DNA from 3 places in the Moellerella wisconsensis genome. Region 2 is predicted to be linked to each of the others. Evidence: predicted binding sites of a transcription regulator. Region 2 holds the regulator's gene; each other region holds the start of a gene.
What was found. The regulator CRP, encoded in region 2, controls carbon source genes, mostly activating them, when cyclic AMP is high. The targets are predictions, from matches to a motif close to ATGTGANNNNNNTCACAT.
Positions count from the first base shown of each region.

Region 1 (4,665 bases), 730 kb from region 2:
ATCCCCCGAACATTATCTTTATAGTGAAATCCAAACCAATAAGACAGCCAATCACCAAAGAAAGCACCAAGCGCAGCCACCAGCCAAATAGGCCAAAACGCTAGGCCACTTTCACCAATCAGCGCCCCCATGCCCAACAAAATGACCGTTGCAGGTAATAATAGTGAGATAAAAGCTAATGATTCACCGAAAGCGAGTAGAAATACAATCGGTAACGCCCATATTTCATGTTGCCGAGTAAAATCAGTGATTAGGGTAACTATATCGTGTAGCGTCAACGGATCTCTCCCAATGATAGGTAAATCATTCATTTGAATCAGCATAATTACTGGAAGTTAAATACGAGGAATAATTTATATTATTGATTAATAATTGGTTTATTCTAATTAATAGATTAATTAAACCTAATAGGCTACGCCAGCAATTTATATTGCATGGCGATAATCCTAACTTAACCTCAATGAACTAAGAATAAACAATCACATAATCCAAGAAAATATTATTCAAGAAAATATTATTCAAGAAAATAATCTTGCAGTGACTGTCTGGCAGCGGTATCGAGGGCAAAATCTGTCGCTAACCAAGTATCAATACTGCCGTAATGCCGATTAATGCTTTCTAGTGCGGTTAGCAAAAAATCTTCACGAACTGAATAAACATATTCGAATTTTTTTACGATACTTGCGCTCATCGTTTCGGCATGCTGTTCAAGTAAATGTTGACGATAAGATGCTAGGGTTTGATGAGTTAGCAAATAATCTTCCATCACTGTATCCAAATCCGCCCCTAGCGCCAATAAAACCAACGCTGAACCCACGCCTGTTCGGTCTTTACCCACCGCGCAATGTTGAACAATTCCCCCTTTTTCCGGCTGTTTAAGCAAGCTCACCAATTGATGATAGGCCGGGTTATTTAAAGGCAGTAATTCATATAATTTAAACATAAAAGCTTGGGGATCAAATTGTTCTAAAATATCCGGCGTGAGTTTTTCTAAGTTAGCACTCACTTTTTTAGCTAAAGGATTGGCCGGCGCATGAAAATAAGCCGCGCCGTCCCAAATCTTATCGGGTTTATCTTTGGTCTCTACCGCATCACGATAATCTAGAATTTGGTACAAATTTTGTGCCTGTAAGAAAACTAAATCATCGGAGGTCAATTGGTCTAAAGCTCCCGCGCGAAATAGTAAACCCGGCTTAATCTTCGTCCCATTGGCCAGAGTTTTGCCGCCTAAGTCACGAAAGTTAATTCCGCCTTGCAGAGGTAAGACCGATGAATGTAGCTCAGTTAATGTAGACATAATTCCTCTTATAAGATTTTATCAGAAATAATGACATTAACAGATTTTCTGCAGAAAAAAACGAGTGAGCGAGAGATAGAAAACAACAGATAGACAATAAATATTGAGGAGGATAGTTTCTTTTAATCAGGAATGTTACTGGCGACAAACTGAGCACAGTTAACCACCAGTAACCTAACCCGCTAAAAATTATTTATTTCAATAAACGACGAGCGGCGTCAACCACAATGCCTAACACATTGCTTTCGGTTTTTTTCAATAATTCTTCGTTGGGTATTTCTTGTTGTGTACGATTAACAATAACACCCGCAACCATACCTGAGCGTAAGCCTTGGCTCGAGCACATAGTTAATAATGTGGCTGATTCCATTTCGTAGTTCATAACACCCATTTGTTGCCATTCTTTCATTGAACCTTTGAAACGGCTAACAACACGACCAGTATAAGTGTCGTAACGTTCTTGTCCTGGATAGAAGGTATCTGAAGATGCAGTTACACCGACATGAACCACGGCACCGGCATCTTTTGCGGCAGCATACAACGCGTTAGTACATTCAAAATCAGCAACCGCCGGATATTCTAATGGAGCAAAATGTTGGCTAGCACCGTCTAAACGGACTGATGCGGTCGTAACTAACACATCACCAACATTGATATTTTCTTGAATTGCACCGGTAGTACCAATACGCAGGAAGGTATTAATCCCCAATTGTGCTAACTCTTCAACAGCGATAGAGGTTGATGGACCTCCGATACCGGTTGAGCAAACAATGACCGCTTTACCGTCAACTTCGCCACGCCATGAAGTAAATTCACGTAATGAAGCCAGATGAACAGGGTTATCCATCAAACGAGCAATTTTCTCAACACGTTTTGGATCTCCCGGAACTATCGCCAGTGTTGCACCTTGTAAGTCGCTTTTTTTCAAACCCAAGTGGAAAACATCAGACATTTCAGACTCCTTAACGCAGTAAATTCATAAAATTACATCTCATGTGGATAATATAACGTCACTCAGCCATAAAGTTAGTGACGCCCGTCACTAATTATAAAAAGTAATAAGTAACATTTTCATAAATATGAGATCTAAATCACCATAGTTCAGCTATCGTTCAGATTTAATTCAACTTTAGCTACAGAGAGTATAACCAGTTAAATCTCAAAATAAGTGTATATAAGTAAAAACAGTAAAAATTCAGTTTTCTGATTGACGCCAGCCAGAAATTGCTGAAAATAGCCCACTCTTTGACTCATTATTTAACATTTGAGTCACTCATTGCTTTAATAAGGAGTCAACATGGGCTTATTTGATCAGCTAGTCACCATGGTTGCTGGCGATAAAATGAACCAATTTCAATCAGTAATTAGTTGGATTGAAAAACAAGGTGGGATCCAAGGTCTGATTGAGAAATTTAATCAACAAGGATTGGGAGAATTAATTCAGTCATGGATTGGTAATTCAGAAAACTTACCTGTCAGTGTCAGCCAGCTAACACAAATCTTTGGGAATGTTGATATTCAGCAACTGGCGGATAAAGTCGGTATCGACACTACCGAAGCGACATCTTTAGTTGCAAAATATTTACCCCGCTTGATTGATAACGCCACCCCTAATGGTGAAGTTCCCGCTGATCTCGATTTATCCACAATTGGCATGAATATGCTGAAAGAAAAACTGTTCGGTTAACCTTGTGGCCTAAGTATTTTTGGGCTTAATAATATACTGATAGGGTAAATCGATAAAAAACAGAAACAGAATAGAGCTGAAAATCAATCCCATCGATTGAATAGCAATTACGTTAATGGTCGGTAATCTTCAGCCTATTCTGCACCACCGCTTGATTCTTGCTGGCCTGCCATCAGGCTCAGCGCAAAATAAAAAATCCGCCATAACCTTACTCGATAGAGCGTGAACAGCGGATCAATTATTAGCGGTTTAAAACATTCGATCTATTCTGCTTTTTCCTGCTGAGCTTCTTTAGCTTCGGCTTCGTTAGCTTCGACTTCTTTATACCAGCGCGGATGATGTTTTTTCGCCCATCGACGGCTCACTTTTCCTTCTACCATGCCTTTTATCGATCCCTTGACCCAGAAAGCCATATACATATGGATTAATATGGCGTGGATCAAAATGATCGCGGCGGCCGCGTGGATAAACAGGCTCCAGCGAACTGTCCACATAGGGAAGAAATCAGCAAAATATGGACGCCAGATAATCACACCGGTGATCAGCAAGACAAAAATCATGCTCATGATGCTCCAGAACATCATTTTTTGCCCGGCATTGTATTTCCCGACATAGGCAACGTGATGCTCATTGCCTTTAAGGACTTCCACAATATTTTTTATCCACGGTACATCTTGTTTATCGGGAATATTGTGTTTCACAAAGCGTGCAAACATGAACATCAGTACAATAAAAATCAATACACCAAAGAAAGGATGCAGGATCCTCCCCATTTGTGGCGTACCAAAAGTTTCAGTTAGCCATTGTAATGTCGGAAAAAACAGCGCCAATCCCGATAAGGCAACCAAGAAAAAGCAGATCACCACCAGCCAGTGACAGGCTCGGTCGATAAACTTCGTCCGAACAATCATTTTGCTCTGTTTAGTCATGATTATCGTCCTCCTCGTCTTCATCGCTGACTTCTTTATTCGGGCCAATGCCTACATAGTGGAAAATCAGCCCGGCAAAAGTCGCAATAAACCCGACGACTGAGAGTGGCTTCAAGATGCCTTTCCATAAATCAATCGGAGTATCAATGTGTGGATCTTTAGGTAACCCGTGATAAAGCTGAGGCTTATCGGCATGTTGTAGCACATACATAACATGCGTACCCCCGACACTGGAGGGATTATAAACACCTGCTTGCGCAAAACCGCGTTTTTTCAGCTTATCGACTCGTTCCTCTGCGATATCAAGCATATCCCGTTTAGTTCCGAAATGAATTGCACCGGTCGGGCAGGTTTTAACACACGCAGGCTCTTGCCCTACGCTCACCCTGTCGACACATAAGGTGCATTTATATACGCGATTATCTTTGGGATTAAGGCGTGGAATATTGAAAGGACAACCAGCAATACAATAACCGCAGCCAATACAATGCGCTGATTGGAAATCAACTATCCCGTTGGCATATTGGATTATCGCTCCCGCCGATGGGCATGCTTTTAAACAACCCGGTTCTGCACAGTGCATACAGCCATCTTTGCGGATCAGCCACTCTAATTTACCGTTTTCTTTGGTTTCACTAAAACGCATTACCGTCCATGATTTCGCACTTAGATCCGTCGGATTATCATAAACCCCGGTACAATGACCGACGTCGTCACGGATATCATTCCATTCAGAGCAAGCTACCTGGCAC
Region 1 covers NZ_CP093242.1:3,114,317-3,118,981, forward strand. The annotation lists gene MNY66_RS13640 (DedA family protein) at 1-311, opposite strand, end outside; gene MNY66_RS13645 (tyrosine-protein phosphatase) at 515-1,297, opposite strand; gene udp (uridine phosphorylase) at 1,491-2,249, opposite strand; gene MNY66_RS13655 (YidB family protein) at 2,595-2,984, shown strand; gene fdnI (formate dehydrogenase-N subunit gamma) at 3,248-3,913, opposite strand; gene fdxH (formate dehydrogenase subunit beta) at 3,906-4,665, opposite strand, start outside.
Region 1: a site for CRP is predicted at 2,377-2,394, ahead of udp (uridine phosphorylase). Genes of this name have one in related genera too.

Region 2 (17,650 bases):
GTAGAAAAACAGGTCAGAAAAATTATCCCGGGCAATCTCGACATGATTTTAACCTCCACGCTCACTCTATTGATTGTCGGGGCAGTAACCTATGTTGCAATTATGCCTATCGGTAGTTGGTTATTCAGTGGAATGTCATGGTTATTTATGCATCTCAACAGTAACCCGTTTGGCACCGCGATACTGGCTGGGTTATTCTTAATTGCCGTTATGTTTGGTGTACATCAAGGGTTTATTCCGGTATATCTGGCTTTAGTTGATGCTCAAGGCTTTAACTCACTGTTCCCAATTTTAGCCATGGCTGGCGGTGGACAAGTCGGAGCGGCTATCGCTCTATACGTCAAAGCCAAAAAAAATTCGTTGCTGCGTAACCAAATTCGCGGGGCAATTATTCCTGGTTTCTTAGGTATTGCTGAACCACTGATTTATGGCGTCACATTACCGCGTGTTAAACCGTTTATTACCGCTTGTCTTGGCGGTGCAGCAGGGGGATTCTTTATTGGCCTTGTTGCTTGGATGGGGCTACCGATGGGACTAAATACCGTATTTGGTCCATCAGGCTTAGTTGCTATTCCATTGATGACCTCAGCCAGTGGTGTTTTTGCCGCAATGAGCGTGTATGTCATCGGGTTATTAATCGCGTATTTATGTGGCTTTATTTTCACGTATTTCTTTGGCAGTAAAAATACCGATTTAACCTAATATCGTGATAACAGAGAAGGAACAATAAATAAGGTTCCTTCTCTATCACCGACACTATTCTAGCCAAATTAATGGTACACACAGCGCAGTAAATAATCCCATCATAATATTAAAAACAAACCATGCTTGGCGGCTTCGAAGAAAACGGCCGATTAATGCACCACTTGCCATCCAAATTAACCCTGCCACCAAATTTACACTGATCATCGCAATGCTCATGACCACAATCGATGAAAAGAATTGATCGCCTGCTAAGCTATAACTACCCACTGCGCCTAATCCCATCAACCATGCTTTAGGATTCAAAAACTGCAATAATCCGCCCTGATACCAAGTCACAGGCCGCGATAGATTTGATTCTGTTTTAACTGGAGCATAATTTGCACTGGCTGTTTTCCACGCTAACCACAGTAAATAAACACTGCCTGCAATTTTCATCAATAAATGCAGCGCGGGATAAATCAATAATAAGGCCGCAACGCCAAAAGCCGATAAATACAGAATAGATTGCATTCCTAACATAATACCCACGAGTAACATTAAGGTTCGGCGAAAACCATAATTAGCCGCGGATGAGGTTAATAACACGTTATTCGGTCCCGGTGTAATTGCAGCAATAAATAAAAACGTAAGCAGAGAAAAAATTAGCCCGATAGTCATGTATAATCCTTATTCTATTGTGCATATACCGGACATACCTCAAGATGTGGGTATATTTGCTATTATAGCTTCGCGGCTCATCACCGCGCGCGATAAGAGCGGTCATCTGTCCGCTATTATTAAAGCAATAAATGACATTGCAAAATGCGTAATAAATAGGCCGGATCAAACATCAGCGAACCGGATATCATCAACAGTGTTTGCCCCTTTCTTAAGTACGCTATGGGAAACAATGCTTGCATGATTTAAAAATAACAGTATGTTATCCGCCTCACAAGAGCGCTAATAATTTAAATTAAAAATGTTATGCCAGAGAATTTTCGCCCGATAAACTGGGCTAAAAACCCACATTTACAGACACTTTTACCCCGAATTTTTAGACGGACGCCAAACATTAAACCCGTTTGGCAACGCCTTGAACTTCCGGATGGCGATTTTATCGATCTCGCATGGAGTGAGCCGCCTGTTGATGCGATTAACAAACCACGCTTAGTCATTTTCCATGGACTTGAGGGCAGTTTTAACAGCCCTTACGCACACGGTATGCTAGAAACAGCTCAAAAACATGGCTGGCTGGGGGTGATCATGCATTTTCGTGGCTGCAGTGGAGAGCCAAATCGCCAACAACGGATTTACCACTCTGGAGAAACTAGCGATGCGCGCTATTTTTTACATTGGCTAACCAAAACTTTTGGTAAAGCGCCAACTGCGGCTGTCGGATATTCACTCGGTGGTAATATGCTCGCGTGCTATTTAGCGGAAGCAGGCAATCAAGCCGAATTAGATGCTGCCGTCGTTGTTTCTGCACCATTAATGCTGGAAGCCTGTTCCCTGCGAATGGAAAAAGGCGTTTCACGCTTTTATCAACGCTATTTATTAAACGGGCTTAAACGCAATGCAACGCGCAAATTAGTCCGTTATCCGGGATCATTACCGCTTAATTTAATTCAATTAAAGAAATTAAAGAAAATCAGAGATTTTGATGATGTGATCACCGCTAAAATTCATGGTTTTTGCGATGCCGATGATTATTATCGCCGTTGTAGCGCCCTTCCTCGGTTACCACAAATCACCAAACCAACATTAATTATTCATGCTAAAGACGATCCTTTTATGGCACCAGAAGTAGTACCTAATTTAGCGTTATTACCTGATAACATTGAATATCAAATGACTGAGCATGGTGGGCATGTGGGATTTGTTAGTGGTACATTCAAGCGCCCAGAAATGTGGTTAGAACAGCGCATTCCACAATGGTTATCTCCTTATTTGGATAAAAAATAATTATGATTATTCCATGGCAAGATATCGCAGCTGATACGCTAGAAAGTTTGATAGAAAGTTTTGTTTTGCGCGAAGGTACTGATTATGGTGCACAAGAAAAATCGCTCGAACAGAAAGTGAATGATGTAAAACGGCAGTTAGCCGCAGGAGAAATTGTGTTAGTCTGGTCAGAATTGCATGAATCGGTTAATTTTATGCCGAAAGATCAATTTCGCCCGTAATTATTCACAGCACTCTGTCACTGTCTAATCACCGATTTTACCGATAGAGCAACCTGTGGAAGCGTAACAGGGAGTCTCCATTAATGTCGCAAAAACACCCAATTATTGCCGTCACTGGTTCAAGTGGTGCTGGTACAACCTCAACTAGCGTAGCTTTCCGTAAAATATTCAATCAATTAAATATCAGCGCTGCTTCAATTGAAGGTGATAGTTTTCACCATTATACGCGACCTGAAATGGATATGGCCATCCGCAAAGCCCGTGAGCAAGGCCGCCATATCAGCTATTTTGGCCCTGAAGCTAATGATTTTTCGTTACTGGAACAAACCTTAGTTGATTATGCTAAAACGGGCACTGGCCGCAGTCGAAAATATCTACATACCTACGATGAAGCCGTCCCTTATGGCTTGCAGCCGGGAATTTTCACGCCATGGGAACCATTGCCCGACAATACGGATATTCTTTTTTATGAGGGCCTACATGGCGGTATTGTAACGCCGGAGCATAATGTAGCACAGCACGTTGATCTATTAGTTGGGGTCGTACCAATTGTTAACTTGGAATGGATTCAGAAATTAATTCGTGACACGACAGAACGGGGTCATTCTCGAGAAGCAGTGATGGATTCAGTGGTGCGCTCAATGGGGGATTATATTAATTTCATTACTCCCCAATTTTCTCGCACTCATATCAACTTTCAACGTGTTCCGACAGTCGATACCTCCAATCCATTTGAAGCCCAAGCCATTCCTTCACAGGATGAAAGTTTTATTGTAATCCGCTTTAATGGCTTATCACATATTGATTTTCCATACTTATTATCGATGATCAACGGATCTTTTATATCAGCAATGAACACTATTGTTGTTCCGGGCGGTAAATTAAGCTTAGCAATGGAATTAATAATGACGCCATTAGTCGAAAAATTAATAAGTGGTAAGAAATAATAATTAAATTGATGCCCTCTTTTATTAAAAACAGTTTATTGTTGATAATTTATTGTGATGGGCATCAAACTTTAAAAAAGTTTAGTAAAAATAAAATTTATTTTAGATTTCTAATTTCAAAACTGTGAGTTACTTTTACCGCTTTTTCTAACATCATAGAAACAGAACAATATTTATCAGCAGAAAGTTTTACTGCTCGTTCAACCATTTTATCGTTTAAGTCATTACCGGAAACAATAAAATGAAGATTAATATAAGTAAAATAACGTGGTATTTCTTCACGACGCTCAGAAGTTAATTTAACTTCACAATCAGTCACTTCATTGCGTCCCTTTTTTAAAATAGATACCACATCAATCGCGCTACATCCGCCAACCGCCATTAAAACCATTTCCATTGGGCTAGGTGCTTTATCTCCAGAATTACCATCCATCATTAATTGATGGCCTGATGCTGACTCACCTAAAAAAGAAAGACCTTCAACCCACTTAACTCTTGCTTCCATGATAATACTCCGCCATATAAATTGATTTTATATTAACTAAAAGACTACCCTTTCATATAATCGCTGGCAATCTGATTACAGATTTATTAAGCTGAAACGAGACAACCAAGACTTTCAGTAATTAATATGTTAAAAATATAAACTGCTAAAACGGGGTAAGATCAATACCGAACAGTATAGTTAAATATATTATATGATTAATATTAACTTGCCTCATTGGGCTTATTAATATGTTAAGCTACTGACTTTAAGCTAACCCACTCAATAAAATTATATTTATCGAGTTAGCTGCAATAACATACAGAGGATAACGCGAATGATTCTCGGCAAGCCACAAACAGACCCGACTCTTGAATGGTTTTTGTCACACTGCCATATTCATAAATATCCATCCAAGAGCACACTGATCCATCAGGGTGAGAAAGCAGAAACACTTTATTATATTGTAAAAGGTTCTGTGGCTGTTTTAATTAAAGATGAAGAAGGCAAAGAGATGATCCTCTCCTATTTAAATCAGGGAGATTTCATCGGTGAGCTTGGGTTATTTGAAGAAGGGCAGGAGCGCTCAGCATGGGTACGTGCCAAAAGTGCTTGTGAAGTTGCTGAAATTTCGTATAAAAAGTTCCGTCAATTAATTCAGGTTAATCCTGATATTTTGATGCGCTTATCAGCACAAATGGCAAGCCGTCTGCAAACCACGTCAGAGAAAGTAGGTAACTTAGCTTTCTTAGACGTAACTGGCCGTATTGCGCAGACACTACTAAGTTTAGCCAAACAACCTGACGCTATGACCCATCCTGATGGTATGCAAATTAAAATTACCCGTCAGGAAATCGGCCAGATCGTGGGATGTTCCCGTGAAACCGTCGGCCGCATTTTAAAAATGCTGGAAGACCAAAACCTGATTTCTGCGCATGGAAAAACAATTGTGGTCTACGGAACACGATAAACATATTCAATGCCCAGTAATACCCGTGTATTAGAACATTCTGTAATACAGACTGTAGTACAAAATGTAGTACAAAATATGCGTGATAAAACATTACGATTTATCACGTTACAAATCGCCATTGAGCTGCGCGTATAAAATTAATTGTTCAATCTACGCCATAGCAAATCAATCGGTGTCAGAGATAAACCAGTGCTTATCATCACGATAGCACTGGTTTATTGTCAAATAACAAATATTTGCATTTTTATGCAATTAAACCTGCAATTGCCAGCTCCAATTTTTTCATGCCTTCTGTAATATCTTCAGTAGGAATAATCAGTGATGGTGTAAAACGTAGAACGTTTTGCCCGGCATTTAGCATCATTACGCCTTCATGGGCGCAAGCTTGTAATATCTCTTTCGATTTATTTTTCAATGGCCCAGTTAATTCCGCGCCAATTAATAAACCTAAGCCTCGGATCTCATCAAATACGGCATATTTGCTATTAATCTCGTGTAGATAATTAATAAATAACTGGCGGCGAACTTCAACGCCCTGTAAAACGTCAGGCGTATTAATAATATCAAAAGCCGCATTACCTACTGCGCAGGCCAATGGGTTTCCACCATACGTTGTTCCGTGAGTTCCTGGCCCCATCGCTTGTGCTATTTCTGCGGTAGTTAACATAGCACTAATCGGGAAGCCACCACCTAACGCTTTAGCTGTGGTCAAAATATCTGGAGTAATACCATAATGCATATAAGAGAACAATTTACCTGTCCGTCCCATACCACTTTGAACTTCATCAAAAACTAATAGCGCTTGATTTTCATCGCACAACTTACGAACACCCTGCATAAACTCAGTAGTTGCAGCAATAACCCCACCCTCACCTTGCACTGGCTCTAACACTACAGCACAAGTATGATCATCAATTACCGCTTTTAATGCCGCTAAATCATTAAACGGAACATGAACAATATCCGCAGGTTTAGGGCCGAATCCATCAGCATATTTTGGCTGGCCACCCACGGAAACTGTAAACAGTGTGCGCCCGTGAAACCCTTGTTTAAAGGCAATAATTTTTGTTTTATACGGATTGTGTTTAGTGATCGCATAATGGCGTGCCAACTTAAAAGCCGCTTCATTAGCTTCTGCGCCCGAGTTGGCAAAAAATACTTTTTCAGCAAAAGTGGCAGAAATTAATTTTTGCGCCAACGTTAACGCAGGTTCGTTAGTAAAAATATTACTAACATGCCATAATTTTTCGCTCTGCCGTTGAATAGCTTGGGTCAGCGCTGGATGACAATGTCCTAAAGCTAGCACAGCAATACCACCGGCAAAATCAATATATTGCTTACCTTGTTGATCCCAAACTCGGCTACCTTGCCCTTTAACTGGAATAAACTCAGCGGGTGAATAGATAGGCAACATAACCTGATCATAGGTTTGCCGATTTACTAAATTTGCTGTTCCTACCACTGATTCTGTCATAGCGCTCACCTAAATAGCCCTTAGCTAAACTGTATTGTTTATCTCAAATGAAAATATAATCATTAAATATGAATAAAAAATCAATAAAGGGCAACTAATAAATCAATAAAGTAAGATTTAATTGAACATAGGGGGGCTTATAGGAAGTGAACAACAGAGAACAAATAGAGAATTTTGCCATTGTTCATTGATTAAGGGCAGCCAATGAACTAAAAGCCATAGGCTGCACTACTTAGCATGAAGATAAATTTAATTAGTATTTAAGAAAATTACTTAATAATAGGTGGCCCTGTTCACTTAAAATACTTTCAGGGTGAAACTGTACGCCTTCGATAGGCAAGGTTTTATGGCGAATGCCCATAATCTCATCGATATCACCGTTATTTAACGACCAAGCTGTAACCTCAAATGCAGCAGGTAATGTCTCCGCCGCAACCACCAAGGAATGGTAACGAGTCACCGTTAATGGCCGGTTAAGTCCTTTAAATACACCCTGTTGATTATGGTGGATAGCCGATGTCTTACCGTGCATAACTTCACGTGCCTGAACTACCGATGCACCAAAAGCTTGCCCAATCGCTTGATGACCAAGGCAAATTCCAAGAATCGGGATTTCACCAGCAAAGTGTTTAATCACTTCCAGAGAAATTCCTGCCTCATTAGGCGTGCAAGGACCGGGTGAAATAACGATGTGTGTAGGTGCAAGTTGTTCAATATCTACAAGAGTAATTTCATCATTACGCTTAACAACCACTTCTACATCTAGCTCACAAAAATACTGATATAGGTTATAAGTAAATGAATCGTAATTATCAATAAGTAACAGCATATTAGCCTATCCGACTGATTTTTTATCATTATTTTAGTGGCCACTGACATGAAATAACGGCTCTGTCAATTAGGCGACCGGCTAAAAATGGCCAGAAATTATTATAAGGCGGCTATCATAGCACAGCCTGACGAGGAAAATAGCCCATTTAAATCAATGATACTATTTTTCACTGAATAAAAACTTCATGTAAATCATATGGCTATATATTACAAAATTATAACAACGTGACTATAACGGCCCCGATCATAGAAAAAATTCAACAAATCAAACCGTTATTGTTCGATAAACTTTAATCTATTTTCAAGATGAACGAAAAATAGAGAAAACATGAGATTAATAAGTTAATAAATAAAACGGTGAATAACAAAAGCAAGAAAAAACAGAGAAATGGACAAAAATAATATTCAACAGCAGATGAGATATTACCTTCACCTGCTGACTAAAATAATTTAATAAAAATTAAGGTTTTTTAACCACTTGAGCAGAAATAATGGTTATTGGTTCAACGGGAACATTTTGATATGGACCAACATTTTCAGTTTTCACTTTAGCTATTTTATCAACCACATCCATACCTTTAACCACTTTGCCAAATACAGCATAGCCAAAGTCGCGCTGGCCATGATCTAAGAAGGCATTATCCGCAATATTGATAAAAAATTGGCTGGTAGCACTATCTTTACTGGTAGTTCGCGCCATAGCAACGGTTCCACGCAAATTACGCAAACCATTATCGGCCTCATTTTTAATCGGAGCTCGGGTTTGTTTCTGTTGTAATTCTTTATTAAATCCACCGCCTTGGATCATAAACCCTGGGATCACTCGATGAAACGTCGTACCGTTATAATACCCCTCATTGACATATTGCATAAAATTATCAGTAGTCACTGGCGCTTTTTTATCATTTAATTCTAATTCAATGTCACCCGCAGACGTAACTAACTTCACATAAGTCTCACCTGCTGCAACCGCCATAGAAGAAACACTAATAGCACAGACCGCCAGTAAAGGCATAAAAATACGTTTTAACATTAAAGATCCCTTTATTATTACCCAATAATCTATTAATCAACTAATTCTAGAGCGAGGCTAAAAATATTGTCGAAGATTTACCTTTATTTACGCCATTTACGCCAAAAAGCCATTATTACGACAATAAATAATCTTCGGCTATTTTGACATAAAAAAAAATAACTTATCGCCTGAAAAACAGCGTAATAGATAAAAAATAGTTATCAAGCAGATAAACGTGCAACAATAACTAAAACAATCTTTGTTTGTCTGTTTGCCTATCGTTATAATCGCCCAGCCTTTTGAGCCAAACTCAGGGAGAATCATCATGGCCATTAAAAACCATAATTATCATATGACAAAATTTGTCATTAGTGCACCCGACATTCGTCACCTTCCTAACGATACAGGAATTGAGGTGGCATTTGCTGGCCGTTCGAACGCAGGAAAATCCAGTGCGCTTAATACACTGACGCAACAAAAAAGCTTGGCCCGTACCAGTAAAACTCCGGGAAGAACCCAATTAATTAACTTATTTGAAGTTGAAGAAGGTGTTCGTTTAGTCGATTTACCTGGCTATGGTTACGCAGAAGTTCCCGAAGCCATGAAACGTAAATGGCAGCAAGCATTAGGGGAATATTTACAAAAAAGAGAATGTCTTAAAGGATTAGTGGTGTTGATGGATATTCGCCATCCACTGAAAGACCTAGATATGCAGATGGTCGAGTGGGCAGTCGCAATGAATGTCCCCGTTTTGGTGTTATTAACCAAAGCAGACAAACTTGCCTCTGGTGCTAAAAAGAAACAATTGATGGGAGTAAGACAGGCTCTAGCAGAGCTTGAGGGTGATATTGAAGTAGAAAACTTCTCATCACTTAAAAAAATAGGAGTCGATAAACTAGTTATCAAGCTAGATAAATGGTTTAGTGAACATTCAGCATAATCTCCCTCCTCTCTGATATTTGGCCGCTGTATCTATTCAAGGTATAGCGGTGCTTATCCTCAAGCATCCATGACAAACCTATGAATTTCAAACAAAAAAATGCTCCAGTCAAATAATTGACTGGAGCAGCTAATATTCAGCTAAATCCGATTACGTGAAGTAAAAGGTCTGAAAGATAGAACATCTTACCTCTGTACCCTACAAGAGATACTGTACTGTATTTTCTGGTCGAAAAAAAGTCTTTTTGTAATTTTTTTTCTTTGCTTAACTCGATTCAGCGTAAATTTCACCGAAAAAAAAGATATATATTGTACTTTTACAACATATTAACGGGATGTAGATCTCATTAATATGTAACAGATTAAATTATTACAATAATAATTAGTTTTCTAACTGGTGTAAGTATTAATGTTGTACCAACATAGTAATCACGGTAATAGTAATAACAGTAATACCAATATAATAATGTCGTTTTTTAAGATAAAAAATCTCTCTGCTTATGCAGAAGATGTAAATATTGGTAGCTAAGCTAATAAAAAATTAAACCGTATGGGCGTCTTTTGCTATCGCCTTACTCGTCCCTCTAAAGGCACCAAGAAACCACACCGTCTTTAGCAAAAATGAGAATAATTAAGTTTTATATTGGTTAGATAATAGAAGCGTAGATGCTGATTAAACTCTTAATATTTTACTATGATTAAATTATTTATCTAATTGATTCTATACAATAAAATACTGAAATCGCAAGAGAAATAATAAAATGCATAACATGCAAGCAAATGCTATTACCAGCATCCACTGTTTTCTAGTTGCATGGTTGCTCAGAGAAGTCTTTATTTCCTCGCTCAGGCCAGCATCGTTGTGTTTTAACCCGATTAATTATTTGCCATTTATCTCCCTGATAACTCATTGTAAAAATTGTTTTTTCTGCTGCAACCGAATCATCCTGTAAATCAGATTCTTCAATCGTAACCACCGCTTTATCAGGCAATTCTCCACTATTGACATGTTGAGTTATGCTTAAATTAGTAACACTTTCTTGAAATGAATCTCCCATTGAATCTAAAGCAAGCTGAATCGGATAATTTCTGCTAGGTGTAGGTGCACTATCCGCTACTTTTTCCTCTATTTTGTCACACCCGCTAGCAAGAAATGCCATCGTGCTAATCATCAGTAGCAAAATAAATTTATTAAAATATATCAATGTATTACCTCCAACTTAATAATAACCCACTAAATATAACAAAGTATCAATGATAACAGTGTTTGATAATTCTTTAGCGACTCACTCAGTTCCAATCTAATATTTTTATATATTGGATTCACTAACAAAAAGAGAGCTACAAAGTAACTCTCTTTTTTGATTATTTAATGTAATCCAACTTAAATAAACATTTGAAAATCAAATAATTAAATTAATGTGCTTCATCCCAATTATCACCAACACCGACTTCAACTTTTAATGGCACATCCAGCGACATGCTATTTTCCATTAAACTTTGAATTCTCTGCTTAACACTTTCTAACTCGGACTCTTTGACTTCAAAAACCAATTCATCGTGTACTTGCATCAGCATTTCAGCATGTGGTTTCTCTGTCTGTAGCCAATGATCGACGGTAATCATCGCTTTTTTAATAATATCAGCCGCAGTTCCTTGCATTGGCGCATTAATCGCTTCGCGCTCAGAGGCTTTACGGCGCATACCATTACGCGAGTTAATCTCTGGTAAATACAGACGACGGCCTTCGAGTGTTTCAACATAACCTTGTTCTGCGGCTTGCTGACGCGTTCTCTCCATATAGTCTAAAACGCCCGGATAGCGTTCAAAATAGAGATCCATATAGCGCTGCGCCTCACTGCGAGAAATTCCCAATTGACGCGCTAAACCAAAAGCACTCATGCCATAAATCAGACCAAAGTTAATGGCTTTTGCACTGCGACGTTGATCATTTGTGACTTCATTCAGTGAGACCCCGAAAACTTCAGCCGCCGTTGCTCGGTGAATATCTTTACCTTCAGCAAAAGCGGTCAGCAAGCCTTTATCCTGAGATAAATGCGCCATAATGCGTAATTCAATTTGTGAATAGTCAGCAGCAACAACTTTATACCCGTCACGAGCAATAAAAGCTTGGCGGATCCGGCGACCTTCAGCAGTTCTAACCGGGATATTTTGCAGATTCGGATCGCGAGAAGATAAACGCCCTGTCGCAGTTACCGCCTGATGATATGAAGTATGTACCCGCTGAGTTTTTGGATTGATCATCAGCGGTAATTTATCGGTATAAGTCGATTTTAGTTTTGCCAGCCCTCGATGTTCTAATAACAGCTTTGGCAACTCATGATCTATCGCTAATTCTTCAAGGACTTCTTCATTCGTGGAAGGCGCACCACTTGGCGTTTTTTTAACCACAGGCAACTGTAATCTTTCAAATAAAATCACCTGTAACTGCTTAGGAGAAGCTAAATTAAATTCTTCGCCAGCCAGCGTATAAGCTAATTTTTCTAATTCGCCTAAACGAGCAGTTATCTCTTTTGATTGCTCAGCTAAAACTTTTGCATCTATCAATACACCTTTGCGTTCCATGCGAGATAATACTGGCACTAATGGCATTTCTATATCAGTAAATACATGTTTTAATTTAGCTTCAGCTTCAATCTGTGGCCATAGTGCCTGATGTAATAACAAAGTGACATCGGCATCTTCTGCAGCATAATTAGCCGCTTGTTCTAAGGCAATTTGATTAAATGTCAGCTGCTTTTTGCCCTTTCCAGCAAGCTCTTCAAAGGTGGTAGTTTTATGGCTAAGATGTCGCTCAGCAAGGCTATCCATATCATGGCGCCCCATCCCTGCAACACTATTTAAAACGTAAGATTCCAGCATAGTATCAAAACCAATGCCTTTTAACTCAATCGCATAATTTTCTAAAACACCACGATCATATTTTAGATTTTGACCAATTTTGATAATGTTTTCATTTTCTAAAATTGGCTTCATCGCGGCTAAAACATCATCTAATGGCAGCTGATGGGGGGCATCAAGATAATCGTGTGCCAAAGGCAAATATGCCGCATGACCAGGTTCAATTGCAAAAGACATCCCTACTAACTGGGCTTCATGGGTATCTAAACTATTGGTTTCAGTATCAAAAGCAAACATTTTGGCAGTACGTAGTTTTTCTAACCAGCGCTCAAAATCTGCTGGTTCAAGGATCGTTTGGTAATTTTCTGCCGTTAATAGTGGGACCACTGGCGCAGCAGTCACTGTTTCAATTTTAACTTCAGCCGCGGAGGTAGCTTTGGCTGACGCGGAAGGTTTAGCTGCTTTACTGTCTAACCAACTGCCATTTTCCACTTCAGTCAGCCAACGTTTGAATTCATAACGGCTAAATAATTGATGTAATTTATCGGCATCGAGCGCTTGTACTTCTAGTTGCTCACAATCACGGTCTAGCTCAACATCTGTTTTGATCGTTGCCAGCTGATAGGATAAAAAGGCCAGTTCACGGTTATCGACCATCTTAGGTGCTAATGTCTTAGAACCGCGAAAGCCCAATCCGGCAATATCATCAAGACGGTTATAAATTTCTTCTAAGCTACCGATACCTTGTAATAATGCCAAGGCGGTCTTTTCACCTACGCCGGGTACGCCAGGAATATTATCCGAAGAGTCCCCCATGAGCGCCAGAAAATCAATAATAAGCTCCGGTGGTACGCCATATTTAGTAACCACTTCTTCTGGCCCTAAAATCGTATTGGTCATGGTATTAATTAAAGTGACATTAGGCTCAACTAATTGCGCCATGTCTTTATCACCAGTACTAATTAATACATGGCGACCCTGTGCGCTGGCTTGTTTGGCTAATGTACCTATCACATCATCCGCTTCTACGCCCGGTACCACCAGCAGAGGTAATCCGATAGCTTCGACCATTTCATGCAATGGCGCGATTTGTTCACGTAAATCGTCTGGCATCGGTGGGCGATGAGATTTATAACTTTCAAACAGTTCATCACGGAATGTTTTGCCTTTAGCATCAAAAACTACCGCAATATGGCTCGGTCGGTATTGCAGGATCAGACTGCGTAGCATATTTAGCACACCATACATCGCACCAGTCGGTTGCCCAGCACTGTTAGTCAGCGGAGGAAATGCATGGTAAGCGCGATAAAGGTAGGAAGAGCCATCTACCAGAATAAGAGGGTTTTCAGCTATCTGAGCCATAATCTGTCATCATCTATTTTGAGGATTGAATGGCAATAGAATGCCATATTGCGGGCATATAGACGAATATTGTCTGCAAGAAAAGCGGATTTTCCTGCTGTGGATATTTGCATATGCTGTGGATAACTCTGTGAACAGAAGTATGTATCTGTGTTTATTCAATAAGTAAGAAAAGATCAAGTATAAAAACAAGAAAATAAAATCAATGAGTTAGCTAATATTAGATTGATCCAGAACAAAAACTTATTATTTATCGGTTTGTGGATATTGATATTGTTATCAATAAAAGCAGAGGAGATGATGGCAATGGCTGAGATTAAAGCCATTGCCATAAAAAGTACTTTATTTTTGTGTAATTAATGAATTAATCACGTTAGAAAACTCTTTAGCGTAATTATTCGGATCATCAACATTGATGCCGGCATTATTTATTTGATATTTACCATCAACATAAATTGCTGGTACACCTCTTAATTTCAGATTCTTCGCCGCATCTTGCTGCTTTGCAACCAAAGATTTAACGACAAAGCTATTTAGTGCCGCATCATATTCTTCAGCTGAAATACCTGCTTTGACAAATGCATCACGAATATCATCCGTGGTACGGATAGATTGAGTTTTCTGAATACCTTCAAATAGAATTGGAGTTACTTTTGCTTCTGCATTCAGCACAATAGCGACAGCCCAAGCTTTAGTTAATTCAGGACCTAAAGGACCTAAGAAATCAACATGATAGCGTTCCATTTTCACCCCAGAAGGTAAATTTCCCTCAACTGTCTGTGGGATTTTATACACGCTTTCGAATTGGTAACAATGCGGGCAATAGAATGAGAAAAACTCTAGAACCTCGGGTAAATTTTGTACGGTTTCTTTTAACTGAGTATACTGCTTACCTTCGGTATAATTCGCAGCAGAGGCGGTTGTCGCCCCAAATGCCATGGTCAAGGCGACCAAAGCTAACCAAATTTTTTTCATCTTAAATTTTCTCCAGAAAATAAAGTCAATCCAATTAATAAAATGGCGTTAATGACAAAGGTGGTTCCTGTAATACGGTCATTTGCCGCGTAAATTCACTCACCTGTCGATGCCAAAAATCACTATCTGTCATCCATGGAAAAGCCTTAGGGAAAGCAGGATCCTGCCAACGCTTGGCAATCCACGCGAGATAATGGACCATTCTCATAACGCGTAACGGCTCAATCAGTTTGAGTTCTTGCAGATCAAAATCGCCAAACTCACTGTAAGCCTCTAGCAGCGTATCCAATTGAATACGCTGTTCTTGACGATCACCGTTTAATAGCATCCACAAATCTTGGATAGCGGGTCCATTACGGGAATCATCAAAATCAACTAACCAAGCTTCATCACGCCACAAAATATTCCCCGGATGGCAATCCCCATGCAGGCGTAACATAGTGTAATCTTCCGGCCATTGTTGCTTAACTAGTGCTATCACTTTTTCGAGGATCTCGAAGAGCGGATCACGAGCCTTTGCTGCCACCAATGAACTGCTCGCTAAGATCTGCATCGGGTTAACTAAATATTCATCAATGCTAATCGTCGGTCGGAATGAAAATAACTGCTTCTTTCCTATTTGATGAACTCGGCCTAACACACGCCCTACATCTTCCAACTGAAACAGATTATCTGTTTCATATTGACGCCCGCCAATACTCGGAAATATAGCAAATAAAAAGCCACTAAATTCGAGAATGGTCTGCCCTGCAAATGCCAATGGTGCAACAACTGAAAGCCCAGATTCTTGTAATTCAAGAATAAAATCATGTTCTTCTTGGATTTGAGAACGACTCCATCGCTCAGGTCGATAAAATTTAACCACATAGCGACGGCGATTTTCATCCATGAACTGATAAACTCGATTCTCATAACTATTTAACTCAGTTAATCCTGAATCTAAATACAGCCCTGCTTCCATCAGAGCATCCAAGATTAAATCTGGCGATATATCGCCAAAATGGAAATGTGTTTTTTCAGTCACGTTGACCTATCGCTTAGTCTTTAATAATGCCTCTGGCTCGCAGAATGGCGGTTTTAAAATCTTCCTGATAATCTTTTTTCAGGCCGGGGATCACTTCGTTGCTCTCTGTTCCTCTCATTTTCAAATGATAGATAAGCACGTCGTCGGTCAAATCGGCCAACTCACCTTGAAATCCAGCTTCATCAGCTAATTTTTGTAATAATTGCACCAAATTTAAATCGGAATTATCTTTCCAAACCGGGTGGATAAGCTCTATTACTTCATTTAAGCGATGGCATTTCATGGTTTATTCCTTATTCTATTGATAGTCATAATGATCAACGAAGCTCAGCCGCAAATATAACCGCTACTTGCAGCAATAACGAATATATCATACACCAGAGGAAACCAAGAGGTGTCAATATGAGTAAAGGTTATGGGTTATTTATTGAGACTCCGATTGATTTTATAGCAAAATATCGTGGTTATTTAATCTCAAATAATCCATATATTGATATGCTGACACGACACCACCACAATCAGCAATAATAATTAAATAACCCAATCCGTAAATTAAAATATTTTCGTTAAGATAAACAGGAAAACTGAATATGGTGGCAAATCAATTAATAATCGATGCTCCATTGATTACCGGAGCTATTCTAGCTGGCGGTCGCGGTTCCCGCATGGGCGGGCAAGATAAAGGCTTAGTTTCTCTAAATGGACAACCGCTATATGCTTATATTGTGGAAAGATTAAAGCCACAAGTAAACCGTCTGGTTATCAACGCCAATCGACACCTTGATATTTATCGTCAAAGCAATTTGCCAGTAATCACCGATCTAACGCCCGATTTTTCTGGCCCCTTGGCGGGAATGCAGGCCGTACTAGCCGAGATAACTACAGATTGGGTGATATTTGTCCCCTGCGATGTACCCTCATTTCCGAAAAATTTAGTGCAAAAAATGTGGGAAGAAAAAGGCGATGCCATTGCCTGCTATGCCAGTGATACATATCGTGAACACCCTACATTTACTCTATTACATCGCTCCGTTGAACCGCAATTAAAACAGTATTTAAATAATGGCGATCGCAAATTGATGTTATTCATGCAAAAAGTGTCTGCTAAGTGTATTGTTTTCCCTTCAGAGACAGGAGCATTTGCAAATCTGAATACTCCAGAAGATTGTGCTAACTGGCAAAACAATGCCAACTTATAAAAAATAACGGCAGAATAAATGATGAATAACACGATATACCCCCTGCTTGGGATCACTGCTTATAGCGGTACCGGTAAAACAACATTATTAAAAAAAGTGATCCCTCTACTGAGAGAACAGCACCTGCGTGTTGGTATGATAAAACATACTCATCATGATATGGATGTTGATAAACCTGGCAAAGACAGCTACGAATTACGTAAAGCCGGAGCTTTGCAAACCTTAGTCGCCAGCCAGCAGCGTTGGGCACTCATGACTGAAACGCCAGAAAATACTCCATTAGATCTGTATTATTTAGCCCGTCGATTTGACCATCAGTCACTTGATCTGATCTTAGTTGAAGGTTTTAAACATGAGCCGATCCCAAAGATCGCTTTATTTCGTCAAGCACTCGCCAGACCCCTTGAGCAACTGATTGATCCCTATGTTGTCGCGGTTGCCAGCGATCAGATTTTAGAGACTGAATTACCACAATTAGATATTAATAATCCACAACAAGTCGCGGATTATATTATTTCTTGGTGGAAGAAAAGTGGCTTTAATGCTATTAAGAAAACTCATCCAATTAGCTAAATAATTGACCTACCTATAGCGCGCTATTAATCCCATAACAGATCATAACTAAATAAAAAGCCAGCAACTCATATCATATAATCGAGTCACTGGCTTAGTTGGATATTGATAGCCTCACTTAAGCG
Region 2 covers NZ_CP093242.1:254,845-272,494, reverse strand. The annotation lists gene murP (PTS N-acetylmuramic acid transporter subunit IIBC) at 1-702, shown strand, start outside; gene MNY66_RS01135 (LysE family translocator) at 757-1,362, opposite strand; gene MNY66_RS01130 (hydrolase) at 1,669-2,646, shown strand; gene MNY66_RS01125 (YheU family protein) at 2,649-2,867, shown strand; gene MNY66_RS01120 (phosphoribulokinase) at 2,951-3,814, shown strand; gene MNY66_RS01115 (OsmC family protein) at 3,912-4,319, opposite strand; gene crp (cAMP-activated global transcriptional regulator CRP) at 4,636-5,268, shown strand; gene MNY66_RS17925 (hypothetical protein) at 5,278-5,406, shown strand; gene argD (bifunctional acetylornithine/succinyldiaminopimelate transaminase) at 5,516-6,745, opposite strand; gene MNY66_RS01100 (aminodeoxychorismate synthase component II) at 6,999-7,574, opposite strand; gene ppiA (peptidylprolyl isomerase A) at 8,037-8,609, opposite strand; gene yihA (ribosome biogenesis GTP-binding protein YihA/YsxC) at 8,917-9,531, shown strand; gene spfP (small protein SpfP) at 9,668-9,715, opposite strand; gene MNY66_RS01085 (hypothetical protein) at 10,337-10,690, opposite strand; gene polA (DNA polymerase I) at 10,947-13,754, opposite strand; gene dsbA (thiol:disulfide interchange protein DsbA) at 14,097-14,729, opposite strand; gene MNY66_RS01070 (serine/threonine protein kinase) at 14,764-15,690, opposite strand; gene MNY66_RS01065 (YihD family protein) at 15,767-16,036, opposite strand; gene mobA (molybdenum cofactor guanylyltransferase MobA) at 16,344-16,952, shown strand; gene mobB (molybdopterin-guanine dinucleotide biosynthesis protein MobB) at 16,974-17,525, shown strand.

Region 3 (4,665 bases), 1.7 Mb from region 2:
CATCAAGAGCTTTAACCCCTAATTCGGTAGGTTTTTTCTTCCCAACAATAACATCATCAATATTTTCAATATGAGCATATTGTAAATAGCTTGCGTAAGGTGATGCGGTATCAGGGCTAGCTAATCGTTGCCAGCTATAAACAAAATCCCCTGCCGTTACAGGGTCACCATTGGACCATTTTGCGCCCTCGCGAATATTAAATGTCCACTGGGTAAAATCTTTATTTTCCCAACTAATCGCAGAACCCGGTAATATTTCCCCATCTGGTCCAACAATAGTGACCCCCTCATACAAATCACGCGCTAAACTGGCTTCTGGTACACCTTCTATTTTATGTGGATCTAATGACTGAGGCTCAGAGCCGTTATTGCGTACCAAAGTTTGTTTATCGGCTAATTGCACCCCTTCAGGGACATTGGCCGCAAATGCCGCTCCTTGTGTCGCCGCCAATATTGAAGCAGAAATCCCCAGAGCCACACAAGTTTTATTAATATTTTTTATCATCTTATTACTCCCAATAAATAAACTGCCGTTGAAGTGGTGATGTGTTGTTTAGGTTCATTTTTATGATTAATAAGTGACGATAACTCACTGTAATTAAAAATTTTATTATATGTTAATCGATTAACTCGTTTCCTATATAACCGTTTAATCACTATAGGATCAAGCCGTTATTATCTTCATCTCAATCAGAACAGCTATCCGAGCCAAGTTTTAGTCTCTAAATTATACGCCGATGATAGAATTCAGTAGATTAATGAAAAATTAATCACTGATAACCTTCTCGTTAGTTATTAATTACTGAATAAGCGTTATAACTCTCAAAAATGTCATTAGGCATATGAAATTTAAAGACTAAATATATAAATTAATGTTGTTTAATTTCTTAAATCATTAGATTGAAAATAAACAATTTATTAACATAATACAAATTATTTAGCGTGAAAATTTACATTCATCACACATTTGTAAGATATTCCCCTTAGTTTATAAAAAAGTACCCTATTTAATCTTTCTTTCAACTATAGACGAGCAGCATAAAAAAATGCCAGTTGATAGGGAAAATTAAAAGCTAAGAAATTAAAAGGCAAAAAGTTAAAAGGCAGAAAATCAAAAACTATTAAAGTAAATTTGATTGAAACATGGTGAAATATCACACTGAGGGGGTATAGAGAGGATATTCTATCAATAGAATAAAAATAAATAAGCTAATAAGGATTCAATCGTTGTTCATTATTAATGTTCAGTTATTAATAAGAAAAAATACGAAAAGGAGCGTAACTCCGTGCTACGCTCTAACCCTGGTTAGAGATTCAAACGCAGCAGGAGATCAACATATAGAGGTATTAGCCATAGCACAAATATTTATAATAGGCCGGGAAAAATAGCTTTAATCCCTGTGACAATAAACTCAATACCCAGCGCCATCAGTAGCAATCCCATAATACGGGTAATGACGTTAATACCGGTCTGCCCCAGAAAACGCACTAATAAGGACGCGGAACGAAATAATAGCCAGCAGCAAAAAGCAAAAATAATACAGGTCAATGCCAAACCTAAAAAGTTTTGCCATCCCTGCCAGCGTGACGCCCAAACAATTGATGAACTAATCGCCCCCGGACCCGCCATTAATGGTAACGCCAAAGGAACCACGCCGACACTTTCACGGATAGCAGATTCTGATTTTTCTTGTTTATTCTGTTTATCTTCGCCTAATTTCCCATTAATCATCGACATAGCAATAGTAACAATCAATATCCCACCAGCAATCCGGAAAGAATCGATAGATACACCAAATAATTTAAGAATTAAATCGCCGACTAATAAAGAAATACACAAAATAATAGCAACTGAACCGTTAGCGACTAAATTTGTTTTATTTCTATCCGCAATTGTTTGATAGTTGGTCATGCTGATAAAAACAGGTAATACCCCTACCGGATTAACTAAGGCAAATAACCCAATAAAGAATTTAATGTAACCTGACAAATCTAGTAATGCTGAGCCCACGAATAACAGTCCTCTGTAAGTCTTAATTTTGTGATACGTAATTTTGTGATAATAGAATTCGAATCTACTGATGCTTTTACGCGAAGAAAGGTAATGTAACTTATCTCTATAATGTCTGCTATTTTTATTTACGGATCTGACCGTAAGCTTAATTTTTGTTAATAGATGAACTTTTAAGTTAACAAATCTTTCTTATCTATTTACACGACATTGACAGTAAATAAATATCTTTATTGATTAATAAAACAGCCATGCTGAATGGTGTCAGCATGGCTGTTTTGTGATTTAGATCACTTTATTTATCTACATTAATGCTAAGCTGTATTGCATTGAAACAGGCGGTATCAAGCATCAATTAATACTGTCGCCCTTGATTTAAAGAGCTTTTTAAGCCAATAAGCGGTATAAAACAGAGTTGTTGAAATTTATCACCTCAAAAGGTTAATTTAATTTTATTATTTTTATCCTTGTAACTCGAGGTATAAAAGTACCGCTAACAAGATCTTCGAACGACCAACGCTAGTCATTGATTCAATATACTGAGTTTATGGTTTTAGTCGTTTAAGAAATATTAGTTATCTTGTTGGTTTGGTTAACCATATGACTGCTCATTGGCTTAAAAAGTTTAACATTTATCAGGAGTAATCTTTATGTCAGTAACTAATGTTACCGAACTCAACGAACTGGTTGCCCGTGTCAAAAAAGCACAGCGTGAATTCGCCAATTTCCCACAAGAAAAAGTTGACGCAATTTTCCGTGCTGCTGCACTCGCCGCCGCAGATGCTCGAATTCCTTTAGCTAAAATAGCCGTAGAAGAATCCGGTATGGGTATTGTTGAAGATAAAGTGATTAAAAACCACTTCGCTTCAGAATATATCTATAATGCGTATAAAGATGAAAAGACCTGTGGGATCTTATCTGAAGACCCAACTTTTGGCACTATCACCATCGCCGAGCCAATTGGGATCATCTGTGGTATTGTTCCAACCACGAACCCAACATCAACTGCTATCTTTAAATCGCTGATCAGCCTGAAAACACGTAACGCGATCATCTTCTCTCCACATCCACGCGCTAAAAATGCCACTAATCGTGCCGCTGAAATTGTATTAAATGCCGCTATTGCTGCAGGCGCGCCAAAAGATATTATCGGCTGGATTGATGAGCCATCTGTCGCTCTGTCTAACGCGTTAATGCACCATGAAGATATCAACCTGATCTTAGCCACTGGCGGTCCAGGCATGGTTAAAGCCGCGTATAGTTCAGGTAAGCCCGCTATTGGTGTGGGTGCAGGTAATACGCCAGTGGTGATCGACGAAACCGCCGATATCAAACGTGCTGTTGCCTCTATATTAATGTCTAAAACTTTCGATAACGGCGTTATCTGTGCGTCAGAACAGTCTGTTGTAGTGGTTGATAAAATTTATGATCAAGTCCGTGAACGCTTCTCTACTCACGGTGGTTATCTACTGCAAGGTAAAGATTTAAAAGCGGTACAAGACGTTATTCTGAAAAACGGTAATCTAAATGCAGATATCGTCGGTCAACCTGCGACTAAGATTGCAGAAATGGCTGGTATTAGCGTCCCTGCGACCACCAAAATTCTGATTGGTGAAGTTAAAGTTATCGACGATTCAGAACCATTCGCACATGAAAAACTGTCTCCGCTACTCGCAATGTATCGCGGTAAAAACTTTGAAGATGCTGTCGAAAAAGCAGAAAAACTAGTTGAAATGGGCGGTATTGGTCATACTTCTTGTTTATATACTGATCAGGATAATCAGAAATCACGTATCGCACATTTTGGCGACAAAATGAAAACAGCACGTATTTTGATTAATACCCCAGCATCACAAGGGGGTATCGGTGACCTGTACAACTTTAAACTGTCCCCTTCTCTGACTCTGGGTTGCGGTTCTTGGGGTGGAAACTCTATCTCTGAAAACGTGGGTCCTAAGCATCTAATCAATACCAAAACCGTAGCAAAAAGAGCAGAAAATATGTTATGGCATAAACTTCCGAACTCTATCTATTTCCGCCGGGGCTGTTTACCAGTAGCATTAGAAGAAGTCGCTACTGATGGTGCAAAACGTGCATTTATCGTCACCGATGGCTACCTGTTCAATAATGGCTATGTTGAAGAAGTTGTACGCGTTCTGAAAAAATTCAATGTTGAAACTGAAGTGTTCTTTGAAGTTGAAGCAGATCCAACATTATCGATTGTGCGCAAAGGTGCAGCACAAATGAACGCCTTCAAACCTGATGTTATTATTGCATTAGGTGGTGGTTCACCAATGGATGCAGCTAAAATTATGTGGGTAATGTATGAACATCCTGAAACCCACTTTGAAGAATTAGCTTTACGCTTTATGGATATCCGTAAACGTATTCACCGTTTCCCAAAAATGGGGGTTAAAGCGAAAATGGTCGCGATTACCACCACTTCGGGTACCGGTTCTGAAGTCACACCATTTGCGGTAGTTACCGACGATAAGACAGGTCAAAAATATCCATTAGCGGACTATGCATTAACTCCGAATATGGCGATTGTCGATGCAAACTTAGTTATGAATATGCCTAAGTCTCTGACTGCCTTCGGTGGTTTAGATGCGGTAACTCATGCATTGGAAGCTTATGTTTCTGTATTGGCTAAC
Region 3 covers NZ_CP093242.1:1,917,248-1,921,912, forward strand. The annotation lists gene oppA (oligopeptide ABC transporter substrate-binding protein OppA) at 1-505, opposite strand, end outside; gene MNY66_RS08510 (YchE family NAAT transporter) at 1,367-2,011, opposite strand; gene adhE (bifunctional acetaldehyde-CoA/alcohol dehydrogenase) at 2,662-4,665, shown strand, end outside.
Region 3: a site for CRP is predicted at 2,290-2,307, ahead of MNY66_RS08510 (YchE family NAAT transporter). Genes of this name have one in related genera too.